2 regions of the Ornithinibacillus jepli genome follow, and region 2 is predicted to be linked to the other one. Evidence: riboswitches for the same ligand, from Rfam matches in the RefSeq annotation. Region 2 holds a riboswitch; the other holds the start of a gene.
What was found. Region 2 has a riboswitch for cyclic di-AMP ahead of AB1K81_RS12475 (potassium channel family protein). Riboswitches for the same ligand answer to the same signal wherever they lie in the genome.
Positions count from the first base shown of each region.

Region 1: it holds a riboswitch for cyclic di-AMP, as region 2 does, so the genes downstream of both, AB1K81_RS15030 (TetR/AcrR family transcriptional regulator) here and AB1K81_RS12475 (potassium channel family protein) in region 2, are expected to answer to the same signal.

Region 1 covers NZ_JBFEGG010000004.1:117,087-124,835, reverse strand. Annotated here, with positions in the region: gene AB1K81_RS15040 (ABC transporter permease) at 1-1,340, opposite strand, end outside; gene AB1K81_RS15035 (ABC transporter ATP-binding protein) at 1,340-2,257, opposite strand; gene AB1K81_RS15030 (TetR/AcrR family transcriptional regulator) at 2,270-2,881, opposite strand; cyclic di-AMP (ydaO/yuaA leader) riboswitch at 3,103-3,245, opposite strand; gene ant(6) (aminoglycoside 6-adenylyltransferase) at 3,328-4,188, opposite strand; gene AB1K81_RS15020 (FixH family protein) at 4,276-5,043, opposite strand; gene AB1K81_RS15015 (DeoR family transcriptional regulator) at 5,092-5,679, opposite strand; gene AB1K81_RS15010 (heavy-metal-associated domain-containing protein) at 6,016-6,255, shown strand; gene AB1K81_RS15005 (Msr family ABC-F type ribosomal protection protein) at 6,506-7,749, opposite strand, start outside.
Region 2 covers NZ_JBFEGG010000003.1:128,159-135,907, reverse strand. Annotated here, with positions in the region: gene AB1K81_RS12495 (MBL fold metallo-hydrolase) at 1-355, shown strand, start outside; gene AB1K81_RS12490 (DUF3006 domain-containing protein) at 374-634, shown strand; gene AB1K81_RS12485 (SDR family oxidoreductase) at 767-1,558, shown strand; gene AB1K81_RS12480 (TrkH family potassium uptake protein) at 1,620-2,972, opposite strand; gene AB1K81_RS12475 (potassium channel family protein) at 3,002-3,658, opposite strand; cyclic di-AMP (ydaO/yuaA leader) riboswitch at 3,730-3,881, opposite strand; gene lhgO (L-2-hydroxyglutarate oxidase) at 4,029-5,234, opposite strand; gene AB1K81_RS12465 (SLC13 family permease) at 5,253-6,698, opposite strand; gene AB1K81_RS12460 (TRAP transporter permease) at 6,796-7,749, opposite strand, start outside.

The DNA.
Region 1 (7,749 bases), on a different contig from region 2:
CCAATCATAACAAGCATTGCTGGGTAAAATACTATAGCTGCACCATAGATCATACCAAAATCAAACCCTTCTTCCATTACAGAAGTTGCTGCTGACCATAGACCAATTGCACTTAACGAAATCATCACAAAGCCATTTACAATAGCTATCACAACGTATGAACCAATAAGCTTATACCGTGATACAGCCCTTCCTAGTAAATGGTCTAAACGGTTTTTCTTCTCTTCACCACGAAGCTTATTCATAGCCATTACAGCTGGTACTGTTGCAATTAACGAAATCACGATCATTAACGTTGGAATGAATTGTTCTGCTATAGAAGAACCTTCAGATAGTTGTAGCATTTGCATATACATTTCATTTCCTTCAAAAAACGATTCCAAATCACCAAATATCGATCCATAAGACACCCCTAGCACAAACATACCAATCGCCCAAGAAATAAATCCGGTACGTTGTAAGCGAAACGCCAAGCCAATTGGACTTTGTAAGAAACGCGATGCAAAACTACGCCCTGGTTTAGCAGCAATAAAGCCTTGCTCTAAATCACGAATGCTATTTAAGTAGTTTGCTATAATGAAAAAAATAATAGAAACGCCTACCATTAAAACAATCGGACCCCAATTATTAGATGAATAAACTTCAGCTTTTGACGCCCATCCTATTGGTGATAGCCACGATAATGCCTCATTACTTATATCCGTAACCGCACGAAACAGATACGCAAACAGCAGAATGGCAATGGACCATCCAATCGTTCCTCGTGAGCTTTCTGAGATTTGAGCAAAAATTGCCGTTATACCTGTAAACACTAATCCAGTCCCACCTAATACAGCTCCATATAATAACGAGCCTTCTAAATCGAGACTTTCGATACCGAGTCCATATAATCCAAAGCCTGTTACTAATGCTAAGGTAATAAATGTTCCGCTCGTTACGAGTAATGTAGCATTTAAGTAAGAAAGACGCCCAACTGGTAAGGAACGGATCATTTCTATCCGACCATCTTCCTCATCTGCTCTTGTATGTTTCGTAACGAGTAAAATTGCCATTAAACCAGCGAGCACCGCCGTCATGACTAGCATTTGATGGGCTGTCATTGCACCAATTGTATAATTTTCCAGATCACCAGTACCCATCATAGCTGTCATTGCAGGATTAGCCATTGTTTCGACCATCGTGTCTCTATCCTCTTGAGTTGGATATAAACTATCATAGGCAGGTGGTACGATTAGTGAGAATAGCGCTAATCCAATAATCCATAATGGTGCTCTTATTCTATCAAGACGGAGAATGAATCGTGATAATTTGCCTGTGTTAGAAAAAATACTATCGCCCATTAAAGGACACCTCCCGCTTCGTTCCCTTCCGTTTTATCTTTACTTTCATAATGACGCATAAATAGATCCTCAAGCGTTGGCGGTGCGCTTTCCAACTTTACTATTCCGAACTGGCTAATATGTCTAATTACTTTATCCAGCTCTTCTGTATCCACCTGGAATGTCAAACCTTGATCCTTTTCTTCTATTTCATGCACCCCTTGTAATTCCTGCAAAGCTTCTATCTTTTCCTTCGTTTCCACGAGAATATGAGTACGGGTTAAATGACGTAGCTCATTTAGCGTTCCCGTTTCAATGATTTGCCCTTGACGAATGATGCCAACTCTATCACATAATTTTTCTACTTCAGATAGAATATGACTAGATAATAGGACACTTTTCCCTCTACGTTTAACATCCATCACACATTCCTGAAATACTTGCTCCATTAGGGGATCTAGTCCTGAAGTTGGCTCATCTAGAATATACAAATCAGCATCTGATGAAAATGCTGCTATAAGTGCTACCTTTTGGCGGTTCCCCTTCGAATAGGTACGACATTTCTTAGTAGGATCTAAATTAAATTTCTTAATTAACTCTTCTCTTCTGCTTTTATTATTCGTTCCTCTTAGTTTAACGAATAAGTCAATTACTTCCCCACCAGTTAGATTTGGCCATAAATTGACGTCCCCTGGCACATATGCAACTCGTTTATGAATTTCTACAGCATCTTGCCAAGCATCTTTACCGAATAATTTCACTTCCCCCTCAGTAGCCTTTAAAATACCAAGTAATACACGTATCGTCGTAGATTTACCAGCACCGTTAGGACCAATAAATCCAAACACTTCACCACTTCCAACCTCAAAGTCAACACCGTCTAAAGCCGTAAACTTTCCAAATCGCTTTGTTAAATCTTTAACTTCAAGAACACTCATGTTTCATCCTCCTTATTTGTAAAAACTAGACTTTAATATGTTAGAATAACTTTCCCATTCTTTCAGATATTCCTCTCCAACTAACTCAAACGTATCTAATTGACTAATTGCCTTCTCTCCAAAGCCAAACATCGTCCAATTCATAATTTCTATCGCTTTTTGAATATCAATATCTTCACGAAACATAGAGTAATCTATATTCTCATAGATTTTGGAAACACCTTGTTCCTGAATAGTATCAATTCGATTGCTAATTTCCTTCCTTACTTCCTCTGATTCCTCAAGTTTTAAAGAAATTAGAAAATCAAATATTTTAGGGTATCTCTTTTGGAGATGTAACTTATACAAGCCTATTTTCTCAAGCCTTCGAAAAATATCTCTTTCATTCAAATCAATGTGTTCATATATTTTCTCGATAATTTGAACACTGTGTTCGATTAAATAAACATATAAATCTTTCTTGCTAGTAAAATAGTTAAACAGTGAACCTTTTGATATTTGTGCCTTTTTTACAATTTCATTTGTGGATGCTTTCGCATAGCCACTCTGCATAAATTCTTCAAACGCAGCGTTTATTATACGCTGTTGTTTTACTGAATCTAAATTATGAAATAAAGAATTCAAGATGATTCCCCCCTTTCTATTTTGAACAAAATGACCAATGTGGTCATTCGTAATCATGAGGAAAGGATGGGCGGGCTATCTACAACCCTATGAAACTTATTACTTCTCCATATGTTCCCTCCCAAAATTCCCCAACACAAGCAATAATTCGCTGTACAAAGCATGAAAAAAGACCATCACGAATTAGAATGGTCTTAAGGTAACCCTTAGACCTTTCTCTCGAATAATACTTGTAACGCTTACGAGGTTAGCTGTCGGATTAGGGACTGAGAGTATCCCCTCTTACAAAGTAAGATTCACCCCTAGATAGATTAACTATCATTATTGGTTCCCCCGCTCTATAAAGATTCAGCGAATAAAAGGTGTTCGGAAATATAATTTTTACTATCTACCCACAAATTACTCCCTTTTCCTTCTTTTGTCAATGACTTTTTAAACAAAAAAATCTACATTAAATCGACTTCAAGATAAATCCTTTTCGTATACTGTGTTATCGCTTCATCATAACCCGGGTAATCATATGCTAAGCTTTTAGCAACAGACTTAGAGTACTTTCTAAATAGTTCCTGGCAAGCAAATAAAGCCCGCCACATGTTTTCGTAGCTATCTTGAGTATAGGTTGTAAGTAATGTCTCCCAATCAGTCTTTGGCAAATAGTGGTTAATAAATTTATAATTTTTCCCCAAACTGAAATTAAATCCTCCTTCTAACCCAATGTGCCAAGACATCATTCGTAATAAATTCGGTCTAGCAATCTCACTCAAGTGATCGATGGCATATAAGATTTCTCTCCTGGCAAGCCCCTTCACAACATATGTGGATACAAACCAAAATTCATTGCAGCAATCATCAAATTCCCTTGCTGTAGGCTTTTTTATCCAATACTTTCTATCATTCGGGATTACCTTATGTTTAATAAGGCTATCTTTATCAAGAAGTACTTCTACTAAACCATCACTAGAGGAAAAGTATTCTGCCACTTCATTAACTGGAATTAATGTTAAATCTACTTTATTCCCATCTGCCAATATCATGAGATAAGAAAACCAATTCCCAAGCTCTGGCGGAAATAACTCCATAGCTTCTGGTTTTTGCATGATTAAGCGCTCTCCAAATCGGTCTAACCATCGATCATTCTCTTTAAAAGAATCCATATCTGTTACAAAATAGGAAATATCATAATCTTGAAAAGTGTCATGGGGAATGTTTTTATTTGTACGTGAGCCTTCTAGTGTTACGAAGCGAATTCGATCATCATTTCTAGCAAACTCAAGGAAAAGATTCATCATTTCTTTCTCACTTCTCATTTTCGTTACCTCCCGATTTATTATTATAAAAGAAAAGTGAAAGCTTCCTATTAGGCTTTCACTTGTTCCGAGTTCATGACGACATATTTATTTTACTTCTATCGTGTGTTCCTCATGCTCATGCAGGCCCTCATCATTCTCAACATGAATAACAATTGTGTACGTTCCTGCAGTATTAAAGGAATGCGAATTACTATATTCTCCAGGAGCTGACTCTTCTGTATCAACCCAAGCATACTCTTCCGTTCCATCTTTATTTATTTGATAGCGAACTCTTGCCCCTTCAAGAGGTTCATTATTCATTTCTAAATGTAATCCAAGTTCGACTTCTTCATTTACTTGTACATCTTCAAGCTCAATAAAGTGCATAGCAAAGCCTTCTGTATGGCTATGGCTATGTCCATGTTCATGGCTTCCTTCATCATCGTGATGTTCTTCCTCATGATGAGCTGCATGACCTTCACCAATTGTAATGGATTTCTTAGGCATCGTATGCATATCTCTTGCTGTAGTATGAGCATAAATTTCATAAACTCCATCTGTATCAAAGCTTATTTCTGCAGTGTATGTTCCATCCGCATTGTTAGTTGCCTCAACAGTTGTTGTTTCATCTTCATTACCTTGCATCCAATATTCAAATTCCATTTCATCCGCATCAGTTACTTTGTTATCACCATATGTAACGATAGCTGTTAATTCCACCTTTTCTCCAGCCTCAGCTGTTTCAGGTAATTGAAAATCAACTTCTAGCACCCCAACTTCTTCTTCCACTTCCGTATTTCCCTCATCCTTACCACATGCGGCTAAAGCCACTACAATCAATGCAAACATCAGTATTCCAATATATTTTTTCATATTTTAAATCCTCCATTTATTCTAAATAAACAATAGTTGTTTATACTTTTATTGATGATTACTACAGCTTGAATCATGTCCACTCATCTTTTGAAAAATAGCATCCAAAGCTTCACTAAAACTATAAACGCTTCCTCCAAAGCCTTTCACGAAATTATCGGCATGTTCCTTCCACTCAAAAGTTAAAATCTGTGGTTGACAGCAGCCCATCTCAACCGTAGTATCCATAACATACCAAGCCAATGGTGCACTAATCGTTGTCTGTCTAAAAAAGTCAGGACAAATCGATTGAATTACTTGATCACCTAATTGACGAGTACGGAGAAGTCCACAATGAGCACAACACGCAACTTCAATTTTGTTCTTAGGCATGAATAAGCGGTATGCCAAACGTTCATTTACTTTACGGTTGCATAGAATACATTCATCTGAAGATGATTTTTTATTATTGTTATTGTTTGCTAGTGTAACACCACCAAACGTCTTTAACAGAAACCCTTCATCAATTAACGGTTTTAAATCCCTATGAATCGTCATCTCGGATACACCGATTACCTTACTTAGATCTGAGATTTTCATAGTATGATGTTCTAACACTAATTCTTTAATACGTTTTTGACGTTCGAGTGGTAACATATTAATTCCTGCCTCCTAACTCTCATAACTATTCTTAACAAAAAATAACAACTTCTAACAAGAATGTATCAGCACTACTATAATTATTCAATATAATTCATGTGAATAAAGTGTGAAAACATTATTAATCCCATAAATGTTCATGAATTATTCAAAAATAAGTAAGTTTAATTTCTATAATTCAATTGTTGATTATATTTAACAAAATCAAACATACGTTATATCAATAATGGAAGCAACTTATAATTGGAATTCCTTTTCATATATTCCTTTAACTCACAGTAGAATGAAATAGAGGCATGAAAAATTCGTCTAATAACAAAGGTGGTGAACAGAATGAATGAAACAATTTACATAGATATAAAAGGAATGCATTGTCCAGATTGCCCAAAAAAGGTAGAGAAATCTCTTTCAAAACTAGTTGGAGTAGCCGAAGTAAGTGTTAACTATGAAACAGAAAATGGCACTGTCACATTCAATCGTGATTTAACAAGCATTTCTGAAATCGTTAATAGGATAAATAAAATGGGATTTACGGCTGAAAATATTCAAAGTAAATCGGAGACGACGATATAGTACAGCTAATAAGAAGAGGCTGGGACAAAAGTTTTTTAGTCAAACGAATAACCGAATGTAGTGCACCTACGACGCACCGGAAATATACTACGCTTTCCGCGGGCGGCTGGTGAGCCTCCTCGTGCTAACGCACTTGCGGGGTCTCACCGATGCCTTTCCTCCCGCTGGAGTCTCCGTATATTTCCGGTGCTAGTATGGTGAATCATTCGGCTTTACTTCTGTACAATTTTGTTATGTCCCAGCCTCTTCTTTACTGTTGAGTGAGCTTTTTATCTACAATTTTAAACTGGATATCTGCTACATTCTTAATGAATTGCTTGTCATGCGACACAAAGATTATCGTTCCATCATAGGAAGCAACAAATCTTTCTAACGCCTCAATCGCACGAATATCTAAGAAATTAGTTGGTTCATCTAGTAATAAGATGTTATATCTACCTAAAAATAAATGACAAAGTTGCAGCCTAATAGCCTCTCCACCACTTAAAGATTTCACTTGTTTCTGAATGTCATTACCAACGAACAGCATAGAGTGTAATACACTCCGTAAAAAACCTTCTTCATAATCTGAACGATTTTTTAAAAATTGTAAAACTGTTTCATCCGTTGAAAATTGATAACTCATTTGTCGGAAATAACCGAACTTCGCTTTAGGTGATATGGTTATTCCTTCTTCTTCCTTCATGATATATTGCAAAAGTGTACTCTTCCCGCTACCGTTTGGTCCTGTGATGGCAATTTTCTTCCCTAGTGGTAGTTGAAAGCTAACATCTTCCAATAATATTTTTTCACCAGCTAAAACGGTAAGTTGATTAGCCATAACCGGTACCTTATTATGGAGTTCCAATGCTTTTGATTGATGAAAGACAATCGGTCTTTCGCCTGGAACTGCTTCTACTTCCTCTAACTTCTCCATTCGCTGTTCGATAGCTTTTGCTGCACGGGCCATCGCCTTTTGACTCGTACCTTTTGATTTGGTCATAAACGTCTTGTTAGGCTTTGCATTTGCTTCCCTTTTGGTCATCTTACCAGCTTGTGCAACTTTACTAGCCTTTCTCATTTTTTCCTGAGCAGCTTTTTCTAGGCGAGACTTTTCCTTCTCGTACTGTTCATATGCTTGAGCTTGTTGTTCTCGTTCAAGTTGCTTTTGAGCTACATAATCAGAATAATTTCCCGAATAAACGATTACCTTCCCGTCACTAACCTCCCATATCGTCGTAACTAGTTCATCTAATACCGCACGATCATGGCTAATCAGGACAAGGGCTCCATAATAATAACGTAGTTCTTCAAATAAATAAGCAATTCCATCCTGGTCCAAATGGGTAGTAGGCTCATCCATTAACAATGCCTCGTAATAATTACTAAACAGCTGAGCTAATTTTAGTCTCGTCTGTTCCCCTCCACTTAAGCCTTCCATTTCTTTAGGGACGTGTAATTTCCCAAGTAATTTCGGATCAGCTTCTCTCTTAACAGGTGGTTCCATTTGTTCGA
Region 2 (7,749 bases):
GACAATCATTGTGACAACTGACGGATTTAACTATTCCATTAAAACGAAGAATAATGGAACTGTTACACCAAAAAGCACGTCAAGTAGTAACTCAAATGGTGGTACTAATTCCAAATCAAACTCTAACAGTTCCGATTCAACTAATACAGATTCCAAAGTAAATTCTAGCTGTGTATTTATTAACACCGCATCGGTTGAAGAAGTACAAAGTATTATCCATGTTGGTCCAGAACGAGCGCAAGACTTGATTAACTTAAGACCATTTACTTCTGTGAAAGATTTAACCCGTATAAAAGGAATAGGTGATGCTAGAATGAGGGATATCGAAGCCCAAGGAATTGCATGTGTTAATTAATTGTTCGGAGGGAAAATAATGAAAGGTGTACTAGACCGATTTGAAGATAACCAAGCTGTTATTTTAATTGAAGAAGAAAAAGCAGAACTTATTATTTCAAATGATGAACTTCCTGAGGGTAGTGAAGTTAACACGGTATTTAAAGTGGAAAATTCTAATGGTATTTATAAAATAGCAGGAATCGATCATGAAGAAGAACAAGCTACCAAGGAGAAGACAGCGGACCTTCTAGCTAAACTTAGAGCTAGAAGTAACGGAAGTAATTTTAAGAAACAGTAAAAAAATCGGTGCATGACACCGATTTTTTATTTCGTTCTAATTTCAGTTTCTTCCTAAAATTAAATTTATTTACGTAGGTCTGCTTTTGCTATGATATAATTTATGTAATCGCAATACTGGGAGGTAATACATATGGATCTTGGATTAAAAGGAAAATCCGTGATAGTAATGGCTGCAAGTAAAGGATTAGGAAAGGCAACTGCTTTACAGTTTGCAGCAGAAGGGGCACATGTAGTCATCTCCAGTCGTAAAGAGGATGATTTAATTGCTACCACTAGAGAGATTCAAGAGAATACATCTAACCAAAATGTATCCTATAAAACCTGTGATGTTACAAATCCACAAGATATTAAGACATTAATACAATTTGCTGTTGAGAAATATGGCACAGTAGATGTGCTTGTTAACAATGCCGGCGGTCCGCCTGCTGGTGGATTTGAAGATTTCGATGATGATGCGTGGCAAAACGCCTTTGAATTAAATCTTCTTAGTTATGTAAGAGCTATTCGTGAAGTACTTCCATATATGAAACAACAGAATCGTGGTCATATCATCAACTTCACATCATCATCTATTAAGCAAACTTTAGATAACTTAATTCTCTCGAACACTTTTCGCGCAGGAGTTGTTGGTCTTGCGAAAAGTTTATCGCAAGAACTTGCAAAAGACAATATTTTAATAAATACAATTGGACCTGGTAGAATTGCAACAGAACGAGTGCACGAATTAGACACCATTCGTGCAGAAAAGCTCGGGGTAACTTACGATGAAGTGAAGGCATCAACCGAAAAAAGCATTCCAATGGGCCGGTACGGCAATCCTGTAGAATTCGCAAAACAAGCTGTTTTCCTATGCTCTAGTGCAAATACATATGTAACAGGACAGACACTCTTAGTAGACGGTGGATTAGTGAAGGCATTATAAAAAGATAAAAAAAGAGAAGTTATTCCCTGATAACTTCTCTTTTTATCATCTATTAAATTTATTACCCTACAATAATCCTCTCAGTAGGATATTGATAATTTAAATCATTTTTCTCATCTCCATGGAAAATAAATATAAACGATAATATACCTATTCTTCCAATAAACATAAGCGCTATAATAACTATCTTACCAATTGAACTAAGCTCTGGTGTTATTCCCATTGACAATCCTGTCGTACCAAATGCAGAACTTGCCTCGAAAACAATTTGCATTAAGGAGAAGTTCTCCGTAACAGATAATATGACGATGCCAATGAAGCAAATAATAAACGCAAGGAAACTAACGACAACGGATTTTCTTATATCATCCTCATGTATTTCTCTGCCAAACACCTTTACATGTTTCCTCCCCTTCGCAAATGAAAAAATTAACAAAAGAATAACAGCAAATGTCGTAGTTCTTATTCCACCACCAACAGAACTAGGTGAAGCACCAATAAACATTAAAAAGCATAAGACAAGCAATGTCGGATAAGTAAAGAGACTGACATCCATTGTCGCTAATCCACCATTTCTAGTCGTAGAAGATTGAAACAGTGCATAGAAAAAGGATTCATGCCAGCTTTTATCAGCAAAATAGTGGTTCGCTTCAAATAAGAGAATGACAATTGTACCAAAAGCCATTAACGCAAAAAACGTTATAGTCGTTAACTTTGTATATAAAGAAAATCTAAATGAATGATTGCTTTTACTATTTTTAATAAAATTCTTTACTTCAATAAGCACAGGAAAACCAATTGCTCCTAATGTCAACAGAATAATATTTATCATTTGGACAAAATAATCTTGAGCAAAAGGTATTAGAGAATTTCCCGTAATATCAAATCCAGCGTTCGTTGTTGCACTTACGGATGCAAATAACCCTTGTAAATAAGCCTCCTGCCACGTAGGAAAATAATTTAAAAAGTAAGTACCTAAAATAATCGCTCCTACAAACTCAATTAAAAGAATTAATACTAATATTTGCTTCATCAAGTTAACTAATCCTGATAGATGGAATTGGTTTTGATCTGTTCCTATTAATCTTCTCTCTTTTAGACCTATCTTCTTACCAATTAATAGCCAAAAGAAGGTACCTAGAGTCATTATACCAATGCCACCAAACTGTAGAATAAAAAGTAAAATAAAAACCCCTGGTATACTAAACGTATCCGCAACGTTTACTACTGACAATCCAGTAACACTTACTGCACTAACTGCGGTAAATAAAATATTTAAAAAAGACCATTCTACTCCTGATTTTACTGTAATAGGTAAGCTAAGCAAACAAACAGAGACAAATACGGCTACTACATAAAACATTACAATTATTTGTGCAGGACTAAATTCTTTTGTTTTCGGTATTTTTATCATGTTTTTCTCCCCTAGCTAGCACTACTAACCTACATCGCCTTTTCTTCAAACCGTTTTAGACTCTTATTGTCTCCCATAACAACCATTACATCCCCTTCAAGGATCAAATCGTCTGGTAAAGGAGATACATTAACATCTTCTCCCCTTTTTAGCGCTAAAATAGTACAACCATATTTCGCTCGAATATCTAATTGTATTAAACTTTTATTGGATATTTTACTTGTAGCTTTTAACTCTAAAATACTGTAATCCTTAGAAAGACCGATATAATCGATTATTTTATCTGAATCTAGTTGATTTGCAATCCGAATACCCATTTCTTCTTCTGGATTTATTATTCTATCTGCTCCAACTTTTTCTAGCACCTTCTTATGCTGAACGTTTTGCGCTTTTACCCATACATTCTTAACGCCAATATCCTTTAAAATTAAAGTACAGAGGATACTCGGTTGGATTTTTTCTCCAATCGCAACAATGGCATAATCAAAATTCCTAACTCCTAGCGCCTTTAGTTTATCTTCATCTGTTGCATTTGCGACGACTAGATGAGACGCATTATTAGAATTCGTTTTTACATTATCTTCATCATTATCTATCCCCAATACATCATGACCTAACTGATATAGTTGTTTACATACGCTACTCCCAAATTGACCTAAGCCTATAACAACAAATTGTTTTTTCATTACTTCCTCTCTTTCCACTTACACCATAAAAAAAAGACCATATCAAATAGAATGGTCATAATATTGACCTTTCTCTCGAATATTAACGCTTACGGGGTTAGCTGTCGGATTAGGGATTGAGAGTATCCCCTCTTACATAGTAAGATTCACCCCACTAGATAGTCTATCAAGCTATCCATCTGGTTCCCCCGCTCTAAGTAATTAGATTCAGCGACTAAAAGGTGTATATTTATTAAGATTTAAAGTATATAGAAAAAATACTCCTGTTTCTTTCAAATGTCAACACCCATTTTTATAACCATATTCCCCTCTCTTGTCCAAAAAAAATCTCGTACCTTTTATGGCACGAGATTACTTAAGCATATTTCGCTCAATATGATAACACATCATATCTATAGCTTATTCTTCTTGCAATTTCCTTTCCAATCTCCAAACTAGAAGTTGCTGCAGGAGATGGTGCGTTACATACATGTACACTATTTTTTCCCCCAATGATAAAAAAATCATCAAATAGTTTTCCATCACTACCTAATGCTTGGGCACGTACACCCGCTGGGGCAGGAATTAAATCATCTTCTTCTATAGAAGGAAGAAGTCTTTTTAAGTTTTCAACAAATAGCTTTTTACTAGCCGACCTAGAGATTTCCTCTATACCTTCTTTTAAGTAAGTTAAGCCTAGTTTCCAAAAACCGGGATATGAAACAATTTCATTGAAGTCCTTTAAATTGAACGATGTTTTCAAATATGCTTCCCGTTTAAATCCTAAAACAGCATTCGGTCCGACTTCTACTGCTCCATCTATCATTCGAGTTGCATGGACACCTAAAAATGGAAAATTAGGGTTCGGTACAGGATAAATCAAATTTTTCACTAAATATCTTTTTTCCTCCTTCAATTCAAAATACTCCCCACGAAACGGAAATATTTTTACATCCACATGGTAGCCTGCCATTCTAGCAACTCGATCACTATGTAGACCTGCACAATTTACTAGAAATTTAGTAAGAAACGTTTTACTTTTCGACTCAACGAAAACTCCTTCATTCTTTTCATCTAAATCTATTACCTCAGTATCGGTGAAAACTTCCCCACCAAGAGAACGAATCTTCCATGCCATCACTCGTGAAACAGTCTCAAAGTCTACTATTCCGGTGGAGGGGATAAAAATTCCCTCTTTACCAGCTACATGTGGCTCTTTTTCTTTCAACTCTTCTTTTGATAGCCAAGTAGCCTCCAGCCCATTATGATAAGCACGTTTATATAGCTTTTCTAGTTCTAGAATTTCCTCTTCACTCGTTGCCACAATTATCTTTCCACAAATATCATGTGGGATGTCATGCTCCTCACAAAATTTACGCATACTTTCATTTCCTGTCTTAGCAAATCGTGCCTTATAACTCCCAGGCTTGTAATAGATGCCAGAGTGAATAACTCCACTATTATGTCCGGTCTGATGCTTAGCAACGTCTGATTCCTTCTCTAAGACTGCAAGCTTCGCCCCAGGGTATTGTTCTAGCAATGACATACCGACAGACAATCCTACAATACCGCCACCAACAATTAAAAAATCATACATGTTATCTCTCCTAATCTATTAGATTAAACCGATAAATTGCCACCATGTTAATGCTACGAAGATTGTTGCAATTGTCGTCATGATTGTGACCAATATTCCTGGAACTAAAAAATCACGTTGTTCGATTAGCCCAGTACTATGGACAACTAAATTAGGCATCGTTTTGACGACAAGTAAAAATCCAAACAAACTCGTAACCCCTGCAATAAATGCCAAAGGTAATGGATCTACACCAGCATTTTCAGCAACACTAATCATTATCGGTATTAGAGTCACTACCGCTGCCGATACATTCGAAACAAGCTTATGAAATACTTGGGCAAGAATAATGACAAATATGGCAGCTATTACTGGATTTTGTATACTTTCCAAAAACCAACCAACGCTAATATATTCTCCTATCCTATCTACCGCTCCGGAGTCGATTAATCCATACCCCATCGATAACGTCACACTCAATAGTAGTACAGTATTATAGTTTATTTTGACTACGTTTTCCCACTTAGCAAATCCTACCCCTGGTAACGACATAACTACAGCACCAATTAAAGCTGGTACACTAGGATGTAATCCATGATAAGGTTCGGTAATCCACAACCCCACAATGAAAAGCAAAATAACTAGGCAGCGAATTTCTTTAAAACTAACTGCACCGAGCTCCTTCATTTTTAAATCCATTTCTTCCTTAATATGTGGAAAGCTTTTCTGTTCTTCCTTTAACGGAAAATACTTATACAATAAGATCCAAATCCCTGGAATTAAAATCAACCACAATGGAAGTGTATATAAAAACCATTGAAAATAGGTGATGTTTATTCCTGCATATCGAATTAACAGCTCTACTGTTAAAATATTTCCAACCGCTGCAGTTAATATTGCCGTCCCACTAATATTTCCACCAAACGCAATACCAAGCATGATCATTTTCCGTAAATTACTTCCGGGCTTTGCGCCAATAGAGTTAACGATAAGTGTGGAAATCGGGATGACTAAAGTAGTTCTTACTGCTGTGGACGGAATGAAAAATGCTTGTATTTGCTGTACTACAATCATACTTCCAAGTAGTCCCTTTGCCGTCGCACCCCATTTCTTCACAATATAATAACTTACTCTTTTCACAAGAGCTGTTTCATTTACAGCGCGGGCTATCATCATACCTCCAACCACTAAATGAGTGGCCGGTGAAGCAAAACCACTGTATACGATTGATGTATCAGCTAGATTAAGAATTAGCATTAATACTAGAATTAATAATGCAGTTAACCCAATCGGAATAGGTTCAAGTGCCCAAAGCACAACACCGAAGCTAACAACCGCAGTCATAACCCTTGCCTCGTAGGAAAAAATATCTGGCAATCCAAAATACAACAACATAAAAATGCCAGCTGCAATAAGCAAACTGACGACTTTTTTTACTTTTCCCTTATCCTTTGGAACAGAAATCCGAGCTTTAGCCTGCTTCATCGTTGTCCCTTCCCTGCATTATGTAAAATTCAGGGGCTGCCAATAAGGCACCCCATAACTTCAACCAATCTGATAAGTTGTTTTCACCTTAAGAATCTTATTCCCGCTTTTTAGCAAAGAATTGAGCGATTACTACTAATAATAGTAAGCCAAGCCCAATTATATCGGTTAGAGAACCAGGTATGACTAATGTTACTGCTGCCAATATTGAAATAATTCTAAGTGGCCATATCATGTTACCCATAAAATACCCTTCAAGACCTGCCCCTAATGCAATAATCCCAATCGCTGCCGTAATCGCAACCCAAGCAATTTCCCAGCCATTCGTACCTTGCATTAATAATTCTGGTGAGTATACAAAGATATATGGGACTAGCACACCTGCAGCAGCTAGTTTTAATGAAATAAATCCGGTTCGATTCGGATCTCCTCCTGAAATACCCGCTCCAGCAAAAGCAGCTAATGCAACAGGTGGTGTTAAATTCGCTAAAATACCGAAGTAGAATACAAACATATGGGATACAAATGGTTCAATTCCAAACTGTACCAAGGCAGGGGCAGCCATTGATGATGTAATGATATAGGTTGGAATGGACGGTAACCCCATTCCAAGAATAATCGAAGCAATCATCGTAAAGAACAACGTTAAAATCAACGTATCTTGCCCTAAAACAAGAATTGCTGAAGTCATTTTTAAACCAAAACCTGTTAATGATGCTACCCCAACTATAATTCCAACCATAGCACAGGCCATCGCTACCCCAACAGCACTACGAGTCCCATCCTCTAAAGCATGGATAATCCCCTTAATACTTAACCGCGTCTGCTTTCTTATCATAGCAACAACAATCGTAATAATAATTGCCCATGCTGCCGCAAAAATCGGTGTTCTACCACTAAATAACAAATAAATTAAAACGAATAAAGGTATTAATAAATGACCTCTTTCCAGCATTACTTCCTTCAAACTAGGGAGTTCGTCACGGGTTAGCCCTCGTAATCCACGCTTTTTCGCACGCAAATGAACAACCGTTATAACTCCCAAATAGTA